DNA from 4 places in the Bacillus sp. UNCCL81 genome. Region 2 is predicted to be linked to each of the others. Evidence: riboswitches for the same ligand, from Rfam matches in the RefSeq annotation. Region 2 holds a riboswitch; each other region holds the start of a gene.

Region 1 (5,807 bases), on a different contig from region 2:
TTAGCTTTTTTTCTAGTTATTGTTATTTATGGAGCAAATTGTTATACAAAATCAATCCTCAACGTTATTGAAATAATGGTACTTGTAGCTACTCCAGTTGTTTTTTTTATCGTTTATAAAGCTATAGCAAGCAATTATTTTTATTTCGTCCATATTAAAAGAATACTCCATTATTTTTGGCAAATGCCTAACTATAGTTCTATTTCTGCTGCTACTTATTTTTTTACAGGCTATATAAATCTAGCTATCCTTAATCGTTATCTTGATACGAAAAAGGTTGTTAAATTTCTGTGGATTTTACCTTTAATCGGATTCGTTGTAATTAGTTTTACATTTTTCGTTCCAATTGCTTTTTTAGGTATTAAAGGGATTAATGATGTAGTGTTTCCTTGGATCTTCATAACTGATTCTCTAAGAATGGAATATGGGTTTATCGAAAGAGTGCTATATTTGATGGTTTATATATTCCTTTTGATGTCACTGTTATTTGGTATACTAACATGGCATGTTGGTTTAAAACTATTTGAAGGAATGTTTTTTAATTATAATTTAAAACCTGCTAAAAAAAGGAAATTTTATGGATATATGACTTTACTATTTTTTGGAGCCGTTACGTTGACACTGCAGACATTTACGAACGAAAGAGAATTTTTTGATCTGATTAAAATATGGCAAAATATCCGTTTTCCTGCTGAAGTCATATTAGTAGTGTTAATTTTTTTCTTATCTCGGAGGCAAAGAGCATGAAACGTATATTAACGTTGTTGTTAATTATGGAATTAAGTTTTATGTCTGGTTGCCAATTACTCGATGTTGATAAACGTTTTTTTGTCGTAGGGATAGGAATTGATCATACAGATGAAAATGGCATCTACCTAGTGTCAGTGAAATTAGCCATCCCTACAGCACAAATTGGAGCGGGAAGGTCTAATTTTCAAATTATTTCTCAAAAATCAACTTCAGTTTCTGAGGCCATTAGAATAATCCAATCTTTAGTAGATAAAAAATTAGATTTTGCTCAATGTAGGGTAATCGTTATTGATAAAGATCTACTAGTTGAAAACCAAATTGATTTGATGAAGTGGTTTATTAAACGGCCAGATATTCAAGGTGTTGCTTATGTAGCTGTAGGAGAACCTTCTGCAAAAGAAGCTTTATCATGGAGGGTTAAATCAGAGAGATTAGCGGGTAACGCTCTTGTGTTAGCTTTTAATGAAGAATCAAATAGGTCACCATATGTAATGTCAGAGATACTTAATGATTATTATATGCGATTGACAGAAAACGGTATAGATCCATATTTACCTATTATTGAACCGTTCGATAGTACCTTTAAAATTAATACTTCCGCAGTTTTTAAAGGAACAAAATTTAAAGCAGTATTAAATCGCGACGAAACAAGATTACTTAATGAACTTTTAAATCCCAAAAAAACAACATTAATTAATGTTGGAAAAGGAAAGAATCAGTTTTTCGTAAGTGCTGGAAATACGAAAATTGACATGAAAATTGTTATGCCTAAAAATAAAAAACCATATGTAGACGTTCATATAAAGGTAAAAGGATTCATTGAGGAATCTAAAAAGACATTACATCAAGATAGAGAATTGAAAGAGTATGAGAAGATAGCATCAATCATTATGAGCTCAAGAACAAAAAAATTTCTAGAACGTCTACAGGAATTAAATGTTGATCCACTTGGACTTGGGTTAAACTATCAAGCAAAATACGGAGTGACAAAAAAAGTAATAGATAAGTGGGAAGAAATTTATCCAAAACTTGAACTTCGAGTAAAATCAGAAGTGATACTAAAGGGAACTGGTACTATGTATTAACTTCGGTTTAATGGCAATAAAAAATTATAAAATTTTATTTTTTCTAATAAAAATGAAAGCGCTATCTCAAAAAATGTTTAAATTCCCTTATTGACAATCTGTTTACTAGGATTTATGATTCAGTTAAAGAAATTACATAATTCAAACTTATCGAGAGTGACCGAGGGATCAGGCCCTATGACGTCCGGCAACCTCCTTATTTAGGAACGGTGCCACTTCCTGCAGAATGAAAACATTCTGATAGATAAGTCGAAAACAATTGTTTCCGATGCCTCTTTCTGAATGAAAGAGGCTTTTTTATTTTTTATTTATTTACGCGGAAGGTTAAACAAAACTGAATTCCACTATATATAAATCCAACTTAACTGATGCGAAAACTAGATAATTTTGAGGATAAAGGAGAGAATAGAAATGAAATATGGTTTTTGGTTACCGATTTTTGGAGGATGGTTACGTAATGTGGATGACGAAAGCATGCCACCAACATTTGAATATGCTAAAGAGGTCATTCAATCAGCTGAAAGATGGGGATATTCGACTACTTTAATTGCTGAATTATATTTAAACGATATTAAAGGTCCAGAACATGATTCCCTTGAAGCTTGGTCTACAGCAGCGGCACTTGCTGCAGTAACGGAAAAAATCGAAATTATGACCGCGATTCGTCCAGGTTTTCATAATCCTGCAGTAACAGCAAAAATGGCTGCTAATATCGATCAAATCAGTAACGGCCGTTTTACGCTAAACGTCGTTTCTGCATGGTGGGCAGAAGAAGCTCGTCAATATGGCGGTATTTTTACAGAACATGATGAACGCTATGCCCGTACAGAGGAGTTTATTGATGTCCTAAAAGGCTTATGGACAGAAGAAACGTTCAATTATTCAGGAAAATTTTACGACTTAAAAGATACGAAACTTGCTCCAAAACCTGTGCAAAGACCAAACCCGATTCTTTATGCAGGTGGTGAAAGTGAAAAAGGTAAGCAAACAATTGTTGAAAAATGTGACGCTTATGTGATGCACGGTGGAACAGTTGAAGAAATTAATCAGAAAGTAACAGATATGAAAGTACGCCGTGAACAAACTGGCAATGCACCTTTAAGTTCTTTCGGTATGGCTGCTTATGTTATTTGTAGAGATACAGAAGAAGAGGCTTTAGCTGAGTTAGAAAAAATTACGACTGTGAAAGATTCTAGCGGTTATGCGGGCTTTAAAGACTTCACGACTAAATCACAATTAGAGCAACAAATACAATTACAAGATTACTCAGTTTCAAATCGTGGTCTTAGAGCAAATCTAGTAGGGACACCAGAGCAAATTGCAGATCGAATTTTACAATATGAAGAAGCTGGCTTAGACTTATTATTATTACAATTTTCACCTCAATTAGAGGAAATGGAACGCTTTTCAAAGCAAGTTATGCCATTAGTAGAAAAAAAACGTAGTTTAATAAAAAACTAGAATGGGGACATAAAAATGAGCAAAGTATATGTAATACATGAAAATAGTGAATGGACAATCCATTTAACAAAAAGATTAGAGGAGCTTGGTGTTCCATTTGAAGAATGGCATTTAGACGAAGGTACTGTTGATTTATCAACCGTACCACCAGAAGGGATTTTCTATAGTCGAATGAGTGCTTCTTCTCATACACGTGATCATCGTTTTGCAGCAGAATTTACTGGGCAAGTCTTAGCTTGGCTTGAAGCACATGGCCGTACGGTTTTAAATGGTACGAATGCCCTAAAGCTAGAAGTTAGTAAGGTTTTACAATACTTAGAGCTAGAAAAGTATGGTGTTAAGACTCCAAAAACGATTGCAGCGGTTGGAAAAGAAAACATTATTAAGGCAGCTAATAGCTTTGATGGACAGTCATTTATTACAAAACATAATCGTGCAGGTAAAGGCTTAGGTGTTCAGCTTTTCCATAGTATTGAAGCTTTAAAAGCTTATGTAGAAGGGCCTACATTCGAAGAACCAGTCGATGGCATTACCCTTATTCAAGAATACATCCAATCACCTGAAAGCTACATCACTCGTTGTGAATTTGTAGGAGGAAACTTTGTATATGCTGTTAAAGTTGATACTTCGGAAGGCTTTGAACTTTGCCCAGCTGATGCATGCCAAATTGGTGATTTATTCTGCCCAGTAGGAGAAGAAGTAGAAGAGAAGCCTAAGTTCCAAATCATTGAAGGCTTTGAGGACGAAATAATAAATAAATATAAAGAAGTTCTAGTTAAAAATAATGTTCAAGTTGCCGGAATCGAATTTATTAGAAATGCTGAAGGCACAATTTTTACTTACGATATCAATACAAATACGAACTATAACTCAGATGCAGAAGAAAAAGCTGGAAAATTCGGAATGCTTGAATTAGCATCATTTTTAAAGAAGTCTTTGGAAGAAAAATACACTACTACAGCAAAATAATTTATTTAGAAAAGCTCAAGCCTATATGTAACAAAGGTTTGGGCTTTTTTTGTGGTCAGTTTGTTAAAATTTTCTAGAACTAAGAGTAATAGGCAATTATTTGAGAGGAATATGCTAACGATTAAAAATAATATATTGATAATATAAGATTGTAAGTTGTTATTAAATTTTGAGGCAAAAAAGGTCTAATGACTCGTACCACTTGATTTTTAAAATAGGCTTTTAAGATTCAAAAGGGGGATACAAATGAAAAAGACTTTTTATTTAATGAGACATGGACAAACATTATTTAATAAAAGAAGGAAAATTCAAGGTTGGTGTGATTCACCTTTAACTGAATTTGGAATTAAACAAGCAGAGGCTGCTGCAAAGTACTTTAGAGAACAAAAAGTTATTTTTGATCATGCCTATTGTTCCACATCAGAAAGAGCTAGTGATACGTTGGAAATCGTGACGGAATTGCCGTATACAAGATTAAAAGGATTAAAAGAATGGAATTTCGGAACTTTTGAAGGTGAAAGTGAAGATTTAAATCCAGCGCTACCTTATGGTGATTTCTTTGTTAAGTTTGGTGGAGAAGATCAAAAAGAACTGCAACAAAGAATGGCTACTACATGCCAAAAAATAATGGAAGAAGACAATGAAGTGGTATTAGCTATATCCCATGGAGCAGCTTTAAGAAATTTCATGCGGGTTTGGGAGCATAGAAGTTCGATTGTACAACAAGATCGAATTGGAAATTGTTGCATCCTTAAGTTTGAATATGAGAACAGGGAATTTAAATTAGTAGAGATTATCAATCACAATTTTAGTGATGTAGTCCAGGTATAGTTTTTAAAGATTAATAGATTACATATTTCCGAAAGTGAGGATAAAACAATGGAATACACAAAACTTGGGAATACAGGATTAGAAATATCTAGAGTTTGCCTTGGTTGTATGGGATTTGGAGATGCAAAACGTTGGATTCATCCATGGGTAATCGATGAGGAAAGTAGCCGTACAATCATTAAAAAAGCACTAGACTTAGGGATCAATTTTTTCGATACGGCGAATGTCTATTCAGATGGAACTAGTGAAGAATATGTTGGTAGAGCTTTAAAAGATTATGCCAATCGAGATGAAATTGTTCTTGCTACGAAGGTTTATTTCCCTATGCACAAAGGTCCGAACGGTTTAGGACTTTCCCGAAAGCATATTATGAGTGAAATTGATAAAAGTCTTAAACGCCTAGGAACAGATTATGTGGATTTATACCAAATCCATCGTTGGGATTATAACACTCCAATCGAAGAAACAATGGAGGCACTTCATGATCTAGTAAAAGCTGGAAAAGTAAGATATATCGGTGCTTCCGCTATGTATGCATGGCAGTTTTTGAAGGCATTACATGTTGCAGAGAAAAATGGATGGACCAAATTTGTCTCGATGCAAAACCATCTGAACCTCATATACCGTGAAGAGGAAAGGGAGATGCTGCCTCTTTGTAAAGAAGAAAAAATCGGCGTAATTCCATATAGTCCACTTGCGTCAGGAAGATTG
Region 2 (5,807 bases):
AGAACCGATATATTGCGTATCACCTGTTCCAACAGGGAAAACAAGTGGATCAAATATGATATCTGTCGCACGAATTTTATATTTTTCAGTTAATAGTTGATAACTTCTTTTTGCAATTTCCAATTTTCTTTCTGCTGATACAGCCATTCCATCTTCATCAATCGTACCAACTACAACTGCAGCACCATATTTATGAATGAAAGGTAAAATCTTCTCAAATCGCTCTTCCCCATCTTCAAGATTAATCGAATTAATAATCGCTTTACCTTGAATATAAGTTAGTGCTAATTCAATTACGTTTTCATCAGTTGAATCAATCATGATGGGTACTTTTACTTTGTTAACTAATTGCTTAATGAAATTTTCCATATCTTCAACTTCATCACGATCTGGATCTGCCATACAGACGTCGATGACATGGGCACCTTTTTTCACCTGAGCTCTAGCAATCTCTGAAGCTTCTTCAAATTTTCCGTCTGCAATTAAATTTTTAAATTTACGTGATCCAATAACGTTTGTTCTTTCGCCGACGAAAAGTGGTCTCATACTATCGTCATATCGAAGTGATTCTAAACCACTAACAGCATGATCCTCTCTTTTTTTAGGTTGACGAGGAGTTATTCCATTTACCGCATCTTTCATTGCCCTAATATGTTCAGGAGTTGTTCCACAACAACCACCGATAATATTAATCCAACCTTGTTCAGCAAAATCGCGTACTTTGTGTGCTAAAGATTCTGGTGACTCATGATAATGTCCATCTTCATCTGGTAAACCAGCATTTGGATAACATGAAACAAAAGTCTCAGATAGTTCTGACAATGAACGAACATGATCTCTCATAAACTCAGGTCCTGTTGCACAGTTTAATCCAATTGAAATAGGAGAAATATGTTCAATGGCTAAATAAAAAGCATCAATTGTTTGACCTGCTAATGTTGTCCCCATTGGTTCAATCGTCCCGGAAATCATAACTGGTAATTTTTTATTTAATTCGTTAAATGCATTACTAATCCCAATACAAGCAGCTTTAACATTTCTCATATCTTGACAAGTTTCAACTAATAAAACATCTACACCACCATTTATTAATCCAGTTGCTTGTCGATTATAAGCAGTAATTAATTCATCAAAAGTCACACCACCTGTTACACTAATTGCTTTTGTCGTTGGCCCCATCGCACCTGCAACATATACATCTTTACCGGATGCCACAACAGCTTGCTTTGCAATACTTGCTGCAATTTCATTTAGTTCAATATCTAAATGCTGTAAATTATAATCCGATAAAACAATATTTGTTGCTCCGAATGTATTCGTTTCGATAATGTCAGACCCAGCAAATATATATTCCTCATGAATTTCTTGTATAACATCTGGTCTTGTAACAACTAAATATTCATTACAACCTTCATATTCTTCTCCACCAAAGTCATCTGCTGTTAAATCTCTTTGCTGGATCATCGTTCCCATTGCTCCATCAAGAAGTAATATTTTTTCTTTTAATGCTACGTCTAATGTTTTCATAGTTGAATCTCCTCTTTATTGCTGCTTTTAGTAAATTGAATTAAGTCCTCTGTAATTTCATACTTCAAAAATGGAGTGATAAAATAAATGCCGTTAAATTTATCCTTTACATAATCAATAAGCTCTTTTGCAATTTTTTTACCTTCATCAACTGCTCTCTCAGGTTCAACTGATGAAATTCTGTTTCTTACCTCATCGGATAATGTAATTCCTGGAACTTCATAATGGATAAAATCAGCATTTTTCTTACTAACTAGTGGCATAATCCCAATAAAAATTGGCTGTTTAATATGACGAGTTGATTCATATAACCTATCAATCGTTTCAAAATCATAAATTGGCTGAGTTAAAAAGTAATCCGCTCCCGCCTCAACCTTTTTCTCAAGCCTTTTAATTGCGGCATCAAACTTTCGAACATTCGGGTTAAAAGCAGCAGCGACAGAAAATCTCGTTCCAGTTCCTAAACTTTTACCAGAATATAACCTTCCATCGTTCATTTCCTTAATCATTCGAATAAGTTCAAGTGATGCTACATCATATACTGAAGTTGCACCTGGAAAATCGCCTACTCTTGCTGGATCACCTGTTATTGCAAGAACTTCATTTAAACCTAAAGTTGAAAGTCCCATTAAATGAGATTGAAGTCCAATCATATTACGATCTCTACAAGTTAAATGCGTCAAAACTGGTACATCCAATCTTTGAAGAAGTGATGCCATCGCCACATTCGAAATTCTAGGTGAAGCTAATGGATTATCTGCTAGCGTAATTGCATCAGCCCCTGCGCTATGTAATGCTTTCGCTCCTTCAAAAAACTTTCTTGTTTGTAATGTTTTTGGTGGATCTAGCTCTGCTATAATCGTCGTTCTCTTTTTTGCCTTTTCTGCTAATGTTTCATTCTTTTGTTCTTCTTGCTTAGGGATTGTAATTTTTATTGTTCTGTTTTTTACATCTTTTTTTGTAACAGGCTGTAAAGTATCAATCTTACTTCGTAAAGCAGCGATATGTGCTGGTGTTGTACCACAGCATCCACCGATAAGTCTTACACCTTGTTCAATAAATGGTTTTGCCATATCTTCAAAATATTCTGGATTCGATTTGTATACGTATTTTCCCTCATTGTATAGTGGTAATCCCGAATTAGGAAATGCCGATAAGTAACCATTCGTTGGTAATGAGACAGTATTTAATGACTCCAACATATGAAGTGGTCCTAGATGACAATTGATTCCAACAACATCTGCACCCAAATCGATTAAATTAGGAAGAATTTTTTCGATATATTGACCACTTTGCATGACACCAATTTCTTGTAGTGTTACTTGTGCAATGATCGGTAAATCCGTTCTTCCTCTTAATAGATTTACAGCATCATATAATTCATTTTCATCATAAAATGTTTCAAGCATGATCCCATCTACGCCTTCTTCTAGTAAAGCTGAAGCTTGCTCAAGCAACATCATTTCACGTTCTAAAGCTGTCGTAAAAGTAGAACCTACATATTTCATTCCACCTATACCGCCAATTACTAATGCTCTTCTTTTTGAAGCCGCTCTAGCATTTCTAACAGCCATTTGATTAATTTGCTTAACCAGCTTTTCTAATCCATATTGTCTCAGTTTTCCAGCATTAGCACCGTACGAATTAGTTTGAATCACTTCTGCGCCAGCATCTATATATTGTTCATGTATATGAATGATTCGATCACGCTCTGTAATATTAAGTTCTTCAAAACAGCTGTGAAGTCCGCCAGAATACAAAAGCGTTCCCATTGCACCGTCACCTAAAACAATTCCATCTTTTAACTTTTCTAATAAACCCATTCAATCACTTCCCATTTAGATAAAATAAAAAACGCCATTCCCTCAAAAAAAATGAGAGAATGACGTTTAAGTACAGATTACGCCTTATCTCTCATGTTTTAAACATGCTGGATTTAGCACTTTTTAGCTTTCGCTAAAGTTGCCGGGTTTCAAAGGGCCAGTCCCTCCACCACTCTCGATAAGGATTATTTAGTTATATTTAATATAAAAACAGTTTACTATATTTATATGATTAAGAAAAGACATTTATGGAAAGATTTCCAAAAATAAATATATTTTGTTTACATAATAGTATTATTTAACTATTTTTAAAGTGTGCTAGTGCTAATAGCGGATAAATTTCATTATAGCTATGATAGTGAATATAAAACTGACCAGGTAAACCTAATCCAGTTGGATAAGTTAATGCTTTATTAGTCAATTCACTTTGAGTAGTTAAAAATTTAATCCCTTTTCTAATTACTTCATCTTCCTTATTACGAATTGAAAGTAAAGTATCAACTGCCCATGCTGTTTGGCTAGGTGTACTATATTTTAAAGAAATATATTTATTTTTAACAGCTGAAAGACCCGATTCTCCCCAACCTCCGTCTTCATTTTGAATACTAACTAACCATTTTTCAGCTTTTTTAATCACCTCATGATTTTTAGGAATTCCAACGGCTCTTAAGCCAGTAATCGCTGCCCAAGTTCCATAAATATAACAAATACCCCATCTACCATACCAACTACCATTTGATTTTTGGTTTTTTAAAAGCCAATTAACCGTCTTTTTCACAATCGGATCATCGTTTGAAACCGTCGTATAATTTCCAATAAATTCTAAAATACGTCCAGTTAAATCTGCAGTTGAAGGATCGATAATTGCACCTTTTGCATTTTCAATTGGTAATAATGTTAACCATTTATTTGTTACATTTTTTTCGAAAGCTCCCCAACCACCATCGTCATTTTGAAGTCCAAGTAAAAAATGAACACCCCTTAACCAACTTTCATGTAATGTGGACTGATCCAAAGCACTTCTTGTAATTGCACGTAAAGCTGCTCCAGTATCATCATTATCTGGAATAAACGAATTAACATCAGAAAAGCCCCAACCACCAGGACTTAAATTTTTAGCATGAACCTTCCAGTCACCATTCAAATTCTGTTGTTTTTTACTTAAATAACTAATTGATTTCGCAACAATCGGATCATTTATTTGGTAACCAGCTTCTTGAATTGCATATGACAATAATGCAGTATCCCAAACCTTTGATGGCGAATTTTGAATATGAAGTCCGGCTTCTGTATCGGTTGCATACGAAAGAAGTCCTTGTAGTGCATTTTGAATGACAGATGAAGTAGATTCATAGCCTAAAGCCATTAAAGCATAAATCATATAAAATGTAGAACTAGCATAGCTATAAAAAGTTCCATTTGTTTCGATACGATCCAGAATAAATCTTTCAGCCTTTTCATATCCTTTTTGGTGAAAATAGAGAGGATATGAAGCTAGCTTCTTACCTTCTTCAAGTAAAAATTGATAAAAACTCCCTCGTTCTTCGTAAAACCAATCTACCTCGCTAGTTTCCAGAAGATGATCGATATTTAGATCGTCATCCAATTTCAATTTAAATCGCTTATTTATACAAAGAATCATTGGAACTAAATGAACTCTAGCATAATTACTTAAATCAAATAAACTTAACGGCATTTTATCTGGGAGCAAAAAATAACTCATTGGAAAATAAAATAATTTTGGATATTCAATCAAACCATGAGTAGCCAGAATCATTTTTAACATAAAATGTGTTTTTTTAATACCACCGTTCTCACGAATAAATTTTTCAGCTTTTTTCATACTCGAATGTTCTTTTGAATACTTTTTTGAGATTAATAAAGCTATGTAAGCTTGTACTGTTGCATTTATGTTTCCATCTTTTTCATCTTCGTATAATTTCCAAGCTCCATTCGGATGCTGAAGATTAATGATTCGATCAATAATCCCATTAATTACCTTTTGATTTTTGTATTCAAGATCATTCATTAATAAAATCATAAAACTATCCGTCATTAATGAACCTTCAAAACAATATTCCCAAGAACCATCTTCATCTTGTTTCGCTCTTAGACGTTTGATCCGCTCTTCAATATTTCGTAAAACAATATTTTCGAGGTCCATTTTACCACCTCAGTTCAATTTTTTTCTGGCTGATGGTATTTTTCCATTCTTGTTGAATGCTCAATTTCAATTTCTTCAAGTTCATCAATTTCTTCTGATACTTCGACTTCTATCTTTTTACTAAAATAAACAATTGAAATAATAAATGCTAATAGACTAAAAGGTAAAACAATTATTTTAAATCCGAACCAAGTAAATGAATGTAAAATATGAAAATAGCTACCTAGTAACAAGCAATAAATAAGTAATAACAGATCGATAACAATTACACCGCAAAATGATTTCACTATTTT
Region 3 (5,807 bases), 360 kb from region 2:
TAATCCGCCAATTGCTTCTAAACCGCCATATGCAAAGATTGCAAATACAACAAATGATAAGATCGCAAGGGTAGATAGATAATTTGGATTAGGTGAGTGAGCAAATGCTGATGAAAAGCTTTTAATTGGTTGAGCAAATTTTCCTCCATTGAATAGAAAAATAAGGATACTTGTGATTAGCAATACTATATTTAATGAGAAAACTGTAACCCCACCAATCGTTGTAACCTTACTAATACTTTCAATCCCTTTAGAAGCAAAATATGTCACAACTAACATCCAAAGTAATGCTAATAAGCCAATTGATTGAGTAGATGAAAGTCCAAATAATGAAAGGGATTGGGTTTTATCTCTACCAAAAATAAACGTTGATAGCGGAATCCAAACCTTTGAAGAGACACTAACCATATAAATTACATAGGAAGAGAACCACATAAAAGTTCCAATAAAAGCGAATCTAGGCCCAACTGAATCAGCCATCCATGTATAAATTCCACCTTCAGAATGCTTATATGCAGCTCCGAACTCAGCCATCATAAAAGCAAATGGAATAAAAAACGTAATAGCTGAGAGTAAATACCATGGAATTGCGCTATATCCCATTAAATAAAAAGCTGTAGGTATATTTCCAAAGCCATATACAGTTGTAAATACCATTAATATTAAGCCAACAAGTGATAGTTTTTTACTCAAGATCTCACCTCAATAAATTAGTCGATTATAAATGAATAATATTATTTTCTTCAATAATCGGTAATTTATGAGGACATAACAACCGGTCAGGTTTACTAATTTTTTAGAAATAATAAAGAATAGTTTCGTTCTATTTTTCAAACGCTAAGTTGATTAATAAATACTTAAAACGGTTTTTTTGAAAGAGAAAGGATGAACTAAATGAGCTTTAATGAAGTAGTATTAAGAGTTATATGCTCATTTTTTGTTTTATTTATTTTAACGAGATTAATGGGGAAGAAGGAAATTAGTCAATTAGATGTTTTTACATTTATAACAGCCATAACAATAGGGAATATAGCAGCATCAATTACGACATCTAAAACTTTAGATATTGAGGATGGAATCATTGGATTAGTTGGCTGGGCAGTTTTGACGATCGTCATGGGGTATTTAAGTTTAAAATCTAAAACTGCACGTCGGCTGATTCTTGGTGAACCAATTATTTTAATTAGACAAGGAAAAATAATGGAAAATGCATTAAAAAAAGCCAGAATAGATACGGAGCAATTTCAAGGAATGCTTCGTAATGAGAGTATTTATTCGTTGAAAGATGTTGAGTACGCTATATTTGAAATCGATGGCAGTCTGTCCATTATGAAAACAAAAGATGTTAAAACGAAAAAAAATAAAACGTGGAAAAAAACTTTGTTATTTCCAACTTCAACAGCAGTGGTAACTGACGGGGAAGTAAATGAAGACGCATTATCAAATTTAAACTTGGATAAAAAATGGTTAATGGCTCAACTTGAGAGGGTAGGCATAAAATCAGTTTCAGATGTGTTTTTTGTTGAAGTACAAACCGACGGGTCGTTATATATCGACTACCGAGAAGATCATTTTAATGAAGAAGAAAATTAATTGACTCACATCCTAAAGTGGATATGAGTCAATTTAGTTTTTATCAAATTATTCGTAAATTGGCACCCAGCCTTCAGTAGTAACAAACAATCGAACAGCAACTACTTTACGATCCTCTGCTAATGTGAAGTAGTGGCGTACATTTGGTGGTACAGAAATTAAATCTCCAGGATTCAAATTAACATGGAAAAAGCCTTCATTTCCTTCGATAATAAACGTTCCGTGACCGCTAACAATGAAGCGAACTTCGTCATCTGTATGATGATGCTCACGGTTGAAGTTTTTAAGTAATTCATCAAGATTTGGAGTTGCTTCTGAAAGCGTAATAATATCACTTGCTAAATAGCCACGTCTTGATGAAATACTGTCGATTTCAGTTTTAAATGTTTCAAGAATCGCTGCTTTTTCATCATCTGATAGAATAAATTTTTCTTGTAACGAACTTTGTAATTGTTCGATATTCCAATTTTCATAAATAACACCTTGTTCTTCTAAATATGCTTTTACTTCAACATCACTTGTAATATGATAATCTTTTTTTTCTACCCAAATTGTTGCCATTCTTCATTCCTCCAAATTAGTTCTTTATAAATGTATTTTTTTGTATACCTTGTAATGCGTATTGAAAAAGAAACTCATAAGCTTCTAAATGTTTCTTAGCCTCAAATGCCGATTCGGCCCATACTGTTATACCATGATTATGAATTAATACAGCACCATGATCATTCTTAATATGTGGTAGAAATTCATTTGCAAGAGTAGGGATATGCGCATGATTTTTTATAATTGGAATTGTAATTTCTGCATCTTCTTCCCATAGTCCTAATGCTTTTATAATTTCGATACCAGAAAAAGATAACTCATCTTGATATGGAAAATCCTTTGTTATAAAGTTATTTGCTAAAGTGTGTACATGTAGAACGCATTTTGCATTTGTGTGTTGATAAATTAGACGATGCAAAATGGCTTCAGCTGATGGTTTTTTTGATTCATCCCAAACAGATTGGTCAAATTCATTAACGAGTAAAAAATCGTCATAAGTATGTTTTGTTTTATCTTTACCACTAGTTGTAACTAAAAAGTTCAAAGGCTCCTCATTTACTTTAATTGATAAATTTCCACTAGTTCCTAAAAACCAATCTCGATCAGCAAGTACTTTTTTTACTTCACGGATTTCATCATAATGTTTGAAAAAGTCCTTCATACTAGTACCTCCTTCTCTAATGAAGCTCGAATATCATCGAAATTTTCAAAAGGAATGAAAGGTAAAGATAATTCTACACATTTATCTTTTAAGAAATCTCGGGCAAAAATTAAATTTGCTTCTTTTGCAATTTGTAAGTCAGTAATTGAATCGCCAATGACAATGATAAAATCATTTGATTCACTAAATTTTCTTTTAACAGATGGTTTGCACATTCCACAATCATTCGTACAGTTTTCATCACAAGAGTGATCCCAATGAATTTTTACAGTTTGGCCTGTAAAGTCAGTACGATTACATAAAATTTCCGAAGTTGGAAGGTAATCCGCTAATATAGGATGAACGAAAAAATCTAGTCCGCCACTTACAACTTTCAACTCATATTGTTGAGCGCTTACAAATTGAATAAAATCGCTAAAACCATCTCGAATGACAGTACGATCAATTACAAAATCGGTCATTTCTTGTTTTTTCGTTGAAGGAATCGTAGCAAACATTTTCTCTACGCCTTCTCGAATTGATATATTGCCATTTAATACTTCACTTGTTAATTCACTTACTGAAGGTGGAGTGAATTCTTTAATTAAATTAACGATATTGTCACCCTCTGTAATTGTTCCATCAAAATCACAAAAAATCTTTATTGCCATTGTTGTTTACCCCCAAAGTTGTAATGCTTTTTGTAGTGATGTATTTGGAAGTGCGTAGTCTTTTAGCTCAACTCCAGATAATGTTGCTGAAATTGCTTCTCTAAATGCATTACCTCCACCGATTGGTCCATCCGGGTGTCCATGCACACCGCCGCCAGCGTTGATGACTTGCTCAATTCCAAAATCTTGAATTAGTTGAGGTACAAGTCCTGGGTGAATTCCAGCAGATGGTACTGGGAATGTCTCTTTTAGTCCATTTGATACTGTTAAGTTTTCAGCGATTTTTAATGCTGTCTCTTTTTGTAATGCAACTGATCCATATGGAGAAGGGAATAGACTGAAATCTGCACCAGCAATTCGTAAAAGTTTCCCTAGTAATAATCCAGCGTCAATACCATAAATTGGAGAGGAACTAAACGCACCCGATACAGCAGGATGTGCCATAATTGGAATATTAATTGATGGATCTTCTGCCAATCCTTGCAGTACATCAATTCCATACGAGAACACATTTAATAAAAATACATCAGCACCAGCTTCAACAGCCCGTAATGCTTTTTCTTTTAACTCATATGTACGGCCAGTTAAATTCACCGCGTATAAAGTTTTGTGTCCTGTTTTTTCATAAACTTGGTTCAAAATATTTTTTCCGTGTGTGACGCGATCCGTAATAGAGGTAATCGTGTCAAAAAGAATCTCGTCATCTTTAATTAAATCAACGCCACCTAAAGCTTGTTTTTTTAATTCCCCTGAAATGTATTGAATATCTCTGCCGATAATTGATTTGAAAATGCTCATTAATAAAGGACGATCATATACATCCAACTTCTCTCGAATGCCTTTAATACCAAATTTTGGACCTGGGAAAAGAGTTAAAATGTCATCTGTAAAATTTAAATCAATTAGTTTAATTTCACCATCAAGAGATAGCTTACCGAAAACAGTTGTTAAAATAGCTGGTAGATCAGCTGAAAAATTTAAGCTAGGATAATAGATTTCAATAATCCCTTTTGTCGCTTTATAGCCTAAAAAGTTAACTATATTTTCTTCGCATTCTATTTCATGAACTGAAAGTACTTTGCCTTTATGCTTTTGTAATTGAATTTGATCATTTTGAGGTAAATTCGTCCATGAACCAACCGTTAAACCTAGCGCAATTGACTCTGCCTTTTTTTCTAAATGATGATTTTTATCATAAACTTGGTAAGTTGCTATTACTCCACTCATTTCAAAACCTCCAAAAAGTTTTAATCAAACAAAAAACCTCTCCACTAAGGAGAGGTTTACCTACACCTTATCTGTCAGCAAATGCTGCGAGAATTAGCACCGTACTAGTTAACTAGCCGGTTGCCGGGTTTCGTCGGGCTCGGTCCCTCCACCTACTCTGAATAAAGTTATATTTAATTTTGAATTCTTAATCTATTCGCATTATTTCATGAACAATCACAATTGTCAAACATTAAATTTTGAAAATATTTCAATCTCTTTTAATCTAGCAACTGCTTCCTTCAAGCGATCCGTATCTGATAGTAGGCCGACTCTTACATAACCTTCACCATATTCTCCAAATCCATTTCCTGGAGCGACTGCAATATGAGCTTTTTCAAGTAAAAGATCAGCAAATTCCTGTGATGTAAAACCTGATGGAATTTTTAACCATGCAAAAAACGAACCTGCTGGTGCAGTTACTTCCCATCCAATTTCGTGACAACCGCTAATAAATACATTTCTACGCTCTTCATAAAGAGCTAATAGTTGTTTGACACTTTCTTGCGATTCAGTTAGTGCAACAGCGGCAGCTTCTTGAACAGCAGGGAAGATGCTAACGTAAAGATGATCCTGTAATAGATTAATTGCTGAAATAACTTCTTTATTTCCAACTGCAAAACCGATTCTCCAACCAGCCATATTATAAGTTTTAGAAAGGGTATAAATTTCAATCCCGCATTCCTTTGCTCCTGGAGTTTGAAGATAACTTAAAGGTTTTTTGCCGTCAAAACCAAATGCACCGTAAGCAAAATCATGACAAACGGTAATCTGATTATTTTTTGCAAGCTCAACTGTTTCTTTAAAAAATTCATCAGTAGCTATAGCTCCTGTGGGATTATTTGGATAATTGATAAATAATATTTTACTAGCATCCAAAACGTCTTGAGGAATTAACTTATAATCTGGTAAAAATTGATTTTCTTCTAGTAATGGAAGCATGTATGGAACTGTTTTTGATAGAGATATACCAGATAAATAGTCCGGATAGCCTGGGTCTGGCACTAAAATTGTATCTCCCGCATCACATAAACAAAGTGGTAGCTCTACTAATCCAGCTTTTCCACCGAATAAGATGGCTACTTCTTCCTCTG
Region 4 (5,807 bases), on a different contig from region 2:
GGTTTTCATCAAGGAATTGGTCAAGTATCGGAACAGTTTCCGATTGTGGTCTCATTGATTCTAAATCTACGGCTTGGTAGAGAAGTTGATCAAAATCATGGCTAAATTCCCTCGCTTGATCTACTAGTTTTCTTTCTGATGGATCTAATAAATGTCCGATAAATTTTGCATGGTCTGCCATAATTCTTAAAAAGAAAACATTTTCCTGAATAATTGCAGCAGGTAGCGGTTGGAGTTGACCATTATTTAATTCAGTCAACCGATTTGCAAAATAAGCCGCTTCCCTACTAGTATGATCAACTAATAAAGGAAAGTTATTTCCAGTTATTTTACAAGTAAGGAGTAAGTTAAGGATTTTCCGCTTATAGGCCCAAATCATCGAAGCAGCTTGATGAACCTCACTATTAAACTGTTTAATTTGCTGAGGATCCGTTTGAAGCGAAAATGATTGGGCTTTATTTCCTATTGCTTCAAAAACTTGATAAAATTGATCTGCTTCTTGTATTAACTCAGTATCATCACAATTAAAGCCTAATTTAAGAAATAGTGAATGCTCTTTCATAATCCTTGACCAAAACATAATCTCATCTAAAGAACGTGCTATAAATGCATCCGACAATCGGACCCCTCCTAACATAATTCATTTCACTTTCTAATATATTGATGAAAAAATGAATTATTACTGATACATCTTTCTTAAGTAGATTAGCTATTAGATTACTAAAAAAATATAAAAAAGCATTACCTCAATAGAAGTAATGCTAAAATATTTATTTGAAAACTAGAACTTTTTCACCAGCTTTTGCTGCAAATAAAGCAGCACTTGCTTCCGCCAGTCCGGCGCAGATAATTACGATATCATACAATATTAAAATCGCTCCTTTTTACATATAAGATTGATTTAAATACTGTAATCGTTATTCTGTCGTCGCCTTATTAATCCCTGTATGAATAGATTGCAAATTAATTAAACCCTGGGAAACTTGAGAGATCAGAATAATTAATCCATAAAAGTACAAACGCAATAATACCTAATAATAATATTGTAAAAGTTTGTTTAAACGAATCCTTCACACGGATATGTGATATTATTCCACCAATTGCCACAACTCCTAATAACAAACCACTCGCTGGAACCCAACTTTCTTCCCAAAATCCAATAATCAATCCAACTGCTCCAACCAATTCTACTAATCCAGTAATTACTCTGAACCATTGTGCTAATTTCAAGTGATTAAAACTTTCAACACTCGTTTTTGAACCAAAAAGTTTAGCCAACCCAGCAATTAAAAACATAAGAGCTAATAAAATTTGCAAGATAATTGATAAAATATCCATTTTTTATCACCCCTTTACTAATATATATGCAATTGAAAAAAGCACATATTACTACAAAAGTAACTATTCAATCTAAAATTTGGATTAGATTGTTTATTAAAATCAGTAATAAGGGGTAGAGGTTTCTTAATTAGTTTTCTTATCTTTCTTTTTGTTAAAGTAGATTGTTGATTTTCTTACTCGACTTAAATGGCAGATTGTTTAAAGATAAATCCATAAAAATGACTTTGAATTTAAATAAATGAATTTTAAATATCTCTCAATATAAATCGTGAAATTTGGTTAAAACCATCATGTATTCAATTCTTATATAGAATAGTGGATATTTAGTTAAAAAAACATATTCTGTACCACAAGTATTTGTTTTTTGGTATAGCGAGTCATATTAAAGCATTTTACAGCAAGTATTTTTTTGAAAATACTGAAATATCTTGACACTTTTTAAGTGAATTGATATTGTTATTAAAAATATATATTTCTTATCCAGAGAGGTGGAGGGACTGGCCCTATGATACCTCAGCAACAGGTCTATTAAGATACTGTGCTAATTCCAGCGGGTGAAACTCCTGATAGATAAGACCACTCATTTTATTTGTCAGTAGCGCACTCTTTTTTAGAGTGCGTTTTTGTTTTCTCTGGATAGTATCAAAAGGAGATTAAAAATGGAAAACATCGATAGGCAAGAATTTCAAAGGAAAATGCAAGCGCGTCATTTAGTCATGCTATCACTTGGAGGGGTTATTGGAACTGGCTTATTCTTAAGTTCGGGTTACACGATTCAACAAGCTGGTCCATTTGGTACAATTCTATCCTATCTGATTGGTGCGCTAGTGGTTTATCTAGTCATGTTATGTTTAGGGGAGCTTTCCGTACATATGCCTGAAACGGGCGCATTTCATAGTTATGCAGCTAAATACATTGGACCGGGTACAGGATATACAATAGCCTGGTTATACTGGTTAACTTGGACTGTTGCTTTAGGTTCTGAATTTACAGCCGCAGGATTACTTATGGAGCGTTGGTTTCCATCGATTAATGTTTGGGTATGGAGTGCTCTTTTTGCCATTATGATCTTTGTATTAAACGTCCTTACGGTTAAGTTTTTCGCTGAAACTGAATTTTGGTTTTCATCGATAAAGGTTATAGCAATTGTGATCTTTATTATTTTAGGAGTAGCGGCAATGCTCGGGTTTCTTCCAATGACTCATTCAAAAACAGCCCCATTTTTTTCTAATTTAACAAGTGCAGGTTTATTTCCTAATGGTGCTACAGCCATTATAATGACCATGCTTGCGGTTAATTTTGCTTTTTCAGGAACAGAATTAATAGGCATTGCAGCCGGTGAAACAGCCAACCCGGAAAAAACGATACCGAAGGCCATTCGTACTACCCTGTGGAGATTGATTATCTTTTTTATAGGAACAATTATTGTTTTATCTGCTTTATTACCTATGTCGGATGCAGGGATATTAAAAAGCCCCTTTGTTGCTGTTCTAGAACGAATTGGGGTGCCCTATTCAGCCGACATAATGAATTTTGTTATCCTAACAGCCATTCTTTCTGCGGCAAACTCAGGTCTTTATGCCTCTTCTAGAATGCTTTGGTCACTTGCAAATAAGAATACAATATCACCGATTTTTGGAAAAATGACAAAGAAGGGTGTTCCAATCAATGCTGTTATTTTCTCAATGGTGGGTGGAGGTTTGGCGTTGCTCTCTAGTATTATAGCTCCAGATACTGTCTATATCGCACTAGTTTCAATTTCTGGTTTAGCCGTGGTTGTTGTTTGGATGAGTATTAGTGTTTCACAGTTCTTATTTCGCAGACAATTTTTAAAAGAAGGAAATTCTGAAAAGGATTTGATCTATCGTACACCATTATATCCATTGGTACCAATTTCTTCTTTTATCCTTTGCCTGGCTTCATGTATTGGAATTGCATTTGATCCAACACAGAGAATTGCGTTATATTGCGGCATACCGTTTATTTTGCTTTGCTATGGAAGTTATTATCTATCAAAATATCTTAAGAACAGGGGCGTAAATTATGTCGAACAAAATCAATCCAATTGAAGCTATTTTATCAGAATATTCCATAATGATTCTTGACGGAGCATTAGCTACAGAATTGGAGGCACATGGATGTAATTTGGACGATCCCCTTTGGTCGGCACGCGTGTTATTAGAAAATCCCGAACTAATTTACCGAGTTCATTCAGACTATTTTCGTGCAGGAGCAGACTGTGCCATAACAGCAAGCTATCAAGCTACTATTAATGGTTTTTCCGCACGTGGAATACAAGAACAGGAAGCTTTGGAGTTAATCAGGAAAACTGTGCTACTTGCAAGAAGAGCAAGAGATGATTTTTGGAAGGAGAACAAGCAAAAGAATAGGCCTAAGCCATTGGTTGCTGCGTCAGTTGGACCGTATGGTGCTTACCTTGCGGATGGCTCAGAGTATATAGGCAACTATGGTGTATCAGATAAAACATTAGAAGACTTTCATCGTTCTAGAATATCAGCTTTGATTGAAGCTGGTGCAGATCTATTAGCATTCGAAACAATCCCTTCATTGCATGAAGCAATAGTTTTAGATAGATTATTGCGTGAGTTCCCAGAAACATATGCGTGGCTATCCTTTTCTTTAAAAAATGAAAAAGAGATTAGTGAAGGTACGAAGCTTGCTGAGTGTGCAAGAGTTTTTGAAAAAAGTGAGCAAATTGTGGCAATAGGCATCAATTGTGCACCAGTAACTGTTGTAACTGGTGCCATCCAGGAATTGAGAGAAAATACGAAAAAGCCAATTCTTGTTTATCCCAACTCTGGTGAAACTTATAACCCGGAAACAAAAACATGGCATGGGCATGAACAGTGTGGCACCTTGGGTATACAATCTGAAGAATGGTACCAATTAGGTGCACGTTTAATAGGTGGATGCTGCAGAACGACACCTCAACAAATTAAGGATATATCGAAAAAATGGCGCCATTCAGAGGTTTTCTAATTGCATAAAGCAAAGTAATAATTGAGGTTGATTACTTAATAAGCAAAATGATAGAACATTAAATTTTCATAGGCAATAGAATGATTAGAAGAAACTTATTAACAATTTTTACAAATAATTGTTAATAAGTTTACTTTTGTATAGTAAATCTATTTTTTATTAGAGTCCAAAATGTTGCTTTGCCAATTCCTTATATCTCATTTCATCAATATCCTCTTTCGTTACTACACCGTTAATCCATTGTGTAAAAGAAGTATTCGTTAAAGTTTTATTCCCCTCATTTGTCAGTTGAGTCATTAAAGGGTTTTTATTAAATGGGGATTCCTCGTGCTCAGCAATAATTGTTTGAATCTCATTAAATTCGGACACATCCGAAATGACATCGCATGAATCAAATGCATATCCAATTCTCCAAACGGGATCTTTATGTTTTAGTTTTAACATCAATACATAATCCCCGAATTCTGTGCCTTCTTTTTTAATTCGAAAATCTCCATTACTAGAAGTAATCATCTCACCGGAAAAGGGAACTGCTTTTAAAGGAAGATTGGCTCCAAATCCCGTATCAATTAAATATGATTCTTTATTTTGTGTTAATAGGATTGTCACATGTGTTCTTCCAAAAGTCGGATATTTTTGAGCTATATTGTCATAAACAACCCCTCTAACTAACCTCACGTTAAACCCATTTTCAAGAAGAAATAAATACAGTAATGAATTCAATTCATAGCAGAGACCACCTTCGTTTTTTACTAATAATTTACTAATTAAATTTTCTCGGTTGATCTCATTCGTTTTATTTCCTATAATACAAAGATTTTCAAAAGGTATATTTTTAGCTGTTTTTTCAAGAATGTCATTTAAATTATTAAAGTTAATCACTTCATTATTACGTAATCCGATTCTTTTTCGAAACAATAAATTAAGTTCGCTCATTAACGATTCCTCCTGTCACATCAAACTTTTAATTAATCATACCATTTAAGTTTATAAGCGAAAAAAAATAAGCTGCAAAAGCAACTTCATGCCGTCAAAAATTTAGATTGTCTCTTATAATCTTTTTTCAAAATAATATTGATTATACCCTTTTGGATGATTCTCAATTATTCCAAACACTTTAAAACCATGCTTTTTATAAAATTTTGGAGCTTGAAAACTAAAAGAATCTACTTTAATAAGGCGACATCCATTTTCGATTGCAAATTCTTCCATTTGATTGATTAGCTGACTACCAAAACCTTCATGTCTATATTCCTCTGACACCCATAAGAAGTCGATAGATAAATGGTGCCAATACATCCTTCCTGTAATTCCACCTACTATTTCCTCTTGATCATTTCGAACGACAAAGCTTATATTTTCCGACGGTGCTTTCCTCTCATCAGGAAGGTTTTTAGTATTAAATTCAATTAATTTCTTTCTAATATAATCACTCTCCTCTTGTACCCATTGTTTTACTATTTTCA

Evidence for each region. A riboswitch is a leader RNA that binds a small molecule or an ion and turns the genes downstream of it on or off. The one in region 2 is predicted to bind S-adenosylmethionine.
Region 1: another riboswitch for S-adenosylmethionine. It lies ahead of BM319_RS06205 (LLM class flavin-dependent oxidoreductase); the one in region 2 lies ahead of BM319_RS04060 (bifunctional homocysteine S-methyltransferase/methylenetetrahydrofolate reductase).
Region 3: another riboswitch for S-adenosylmethionine. It lies ahead of BM319_RS05935 (2,3-diketo-5-methylthiopentyl-1-phosphate enolase); the one in region 2 lies ahead of BM319_RS04060 (bifunctional homocysteine S-methyltransferase/methylenetetrahydrofolate reductase).
Region 4: another riboswitch for S-adenosylmethionine. It lies ahead of mmuP (S-methylmethionine permease); the one in region 2 lies ahead of BM319_RS04060 (bifunctional homocysteine S-methyltransferase/methylenetetrahydrofolate reductase).

Annotation. Positions count from the first base shown of each region.
Region 1 covers NZ_FOMF01000003.1:56,437-62,243, forward strand. The annotation lists gene BM319_RS06195 (GerAB/ArcD/ProY family transporter) at 1-747, shown strand, start outside; gene BM319_RS06200 (Ger(x)C family spore germination protein) at 744-1,835, shown strand; SAM riboswitch class I at 1,980-2,086, shown strand; gene BM319_RS06205 (LLM class flavin-dependent oxidoreductase) at 2,247-3,296, shown strand; gene BM319_RS06210 (ATP-grasp domain-containing protein) at 3,312-4,265, shown strand; gene BM319_RS06215 (histidine phosphatase family protein) at 4,512-5,096, shown strand; gene BM319_RS06220 (aldo/keto reductase) at 5,145-5,807, shown strand, end outside.
Region 2 covers NZ_FOMF01000002.1:826,440-832,246, forward strand. The annotation lists gene metH (methionine synthase) at 1-1,527, opposite strand, end outside; gene BM319_RS04060 (bifunctional homocysteine S-methyltransferase/methylenetetrahydrofolate reductase) at 1,524-3,350, opposite strand; SAM riboswitch class I at 3,432-3,535, opposite strand; gene BM319_RS04065 (terpene cyclase/mutase family protein) at 3,649-5,514, opposite strand; gene BM319_RS04070 (hypothetical protein) at 5,529-5,807, opposite strand, start outside.
Region 3 covers NZ_FOMF01000002.1:1,189,487-1,195,293, reverse strand. The annotation lists gene yjeM (glutamate/gamma-aminobutyrate family transporter YjeM) at 1-693, opposite strand, end outside; gene BM319_RS05955 (DUF421 domain-containing protein) at 895-1,593, shown strand; gene mtnD (acireductone dioxygenase) at 1,642-2,154, opposite strand; gene BM319_RS05945 (methylthioribulose 1-phosphate dehydratase) at 2,171-2,797, opposite strand; gene BM319_RS05940 (2-hydroxy-3-keto-5-methylthiopentenyl-1-phosphate phosphatase) at 2,794-3,447, opposite strand; gene BM319_RS05935 (2,3-diketo-5-methylthiopentyl-1-phosphate enolase) at 3,454-4,674, opposite strand; SAM riboswitch class I at 4,739-4,842, opposite strand; gene BM319_RS05930 (pyridoxal phosphate-dependent aminotransferase) at 4,900-5,807, opposite strand, start outside.
Region 4 covers NZ_FOMF01000007.1:110,398-116,204, forward strand. The annotation lists gene BM319_RS16195 (DUF2935 domain-containing protein) at 1-619, opposite strand, end outside; gene BM319_RS16200 (DoxX family protein) at 964-1,338, opposite strand; SAM riboswitch class I at 1,815-1,918, shown strand; gene mmuP (S-methylmethionine permease) at 2,001-3,410, shown strand; gene mmuM (homocysteine S-methyltransferase) at 3,385-4,341, shown strand; gene BM319_RS16215 (arylamine N-acetyltransferase family protein) at 4,501-5,277, opposite strand; gene BM319_RS16220 (GNAT family N-acetyltransferase) at 5,392-5,807, opposite strand, start outside.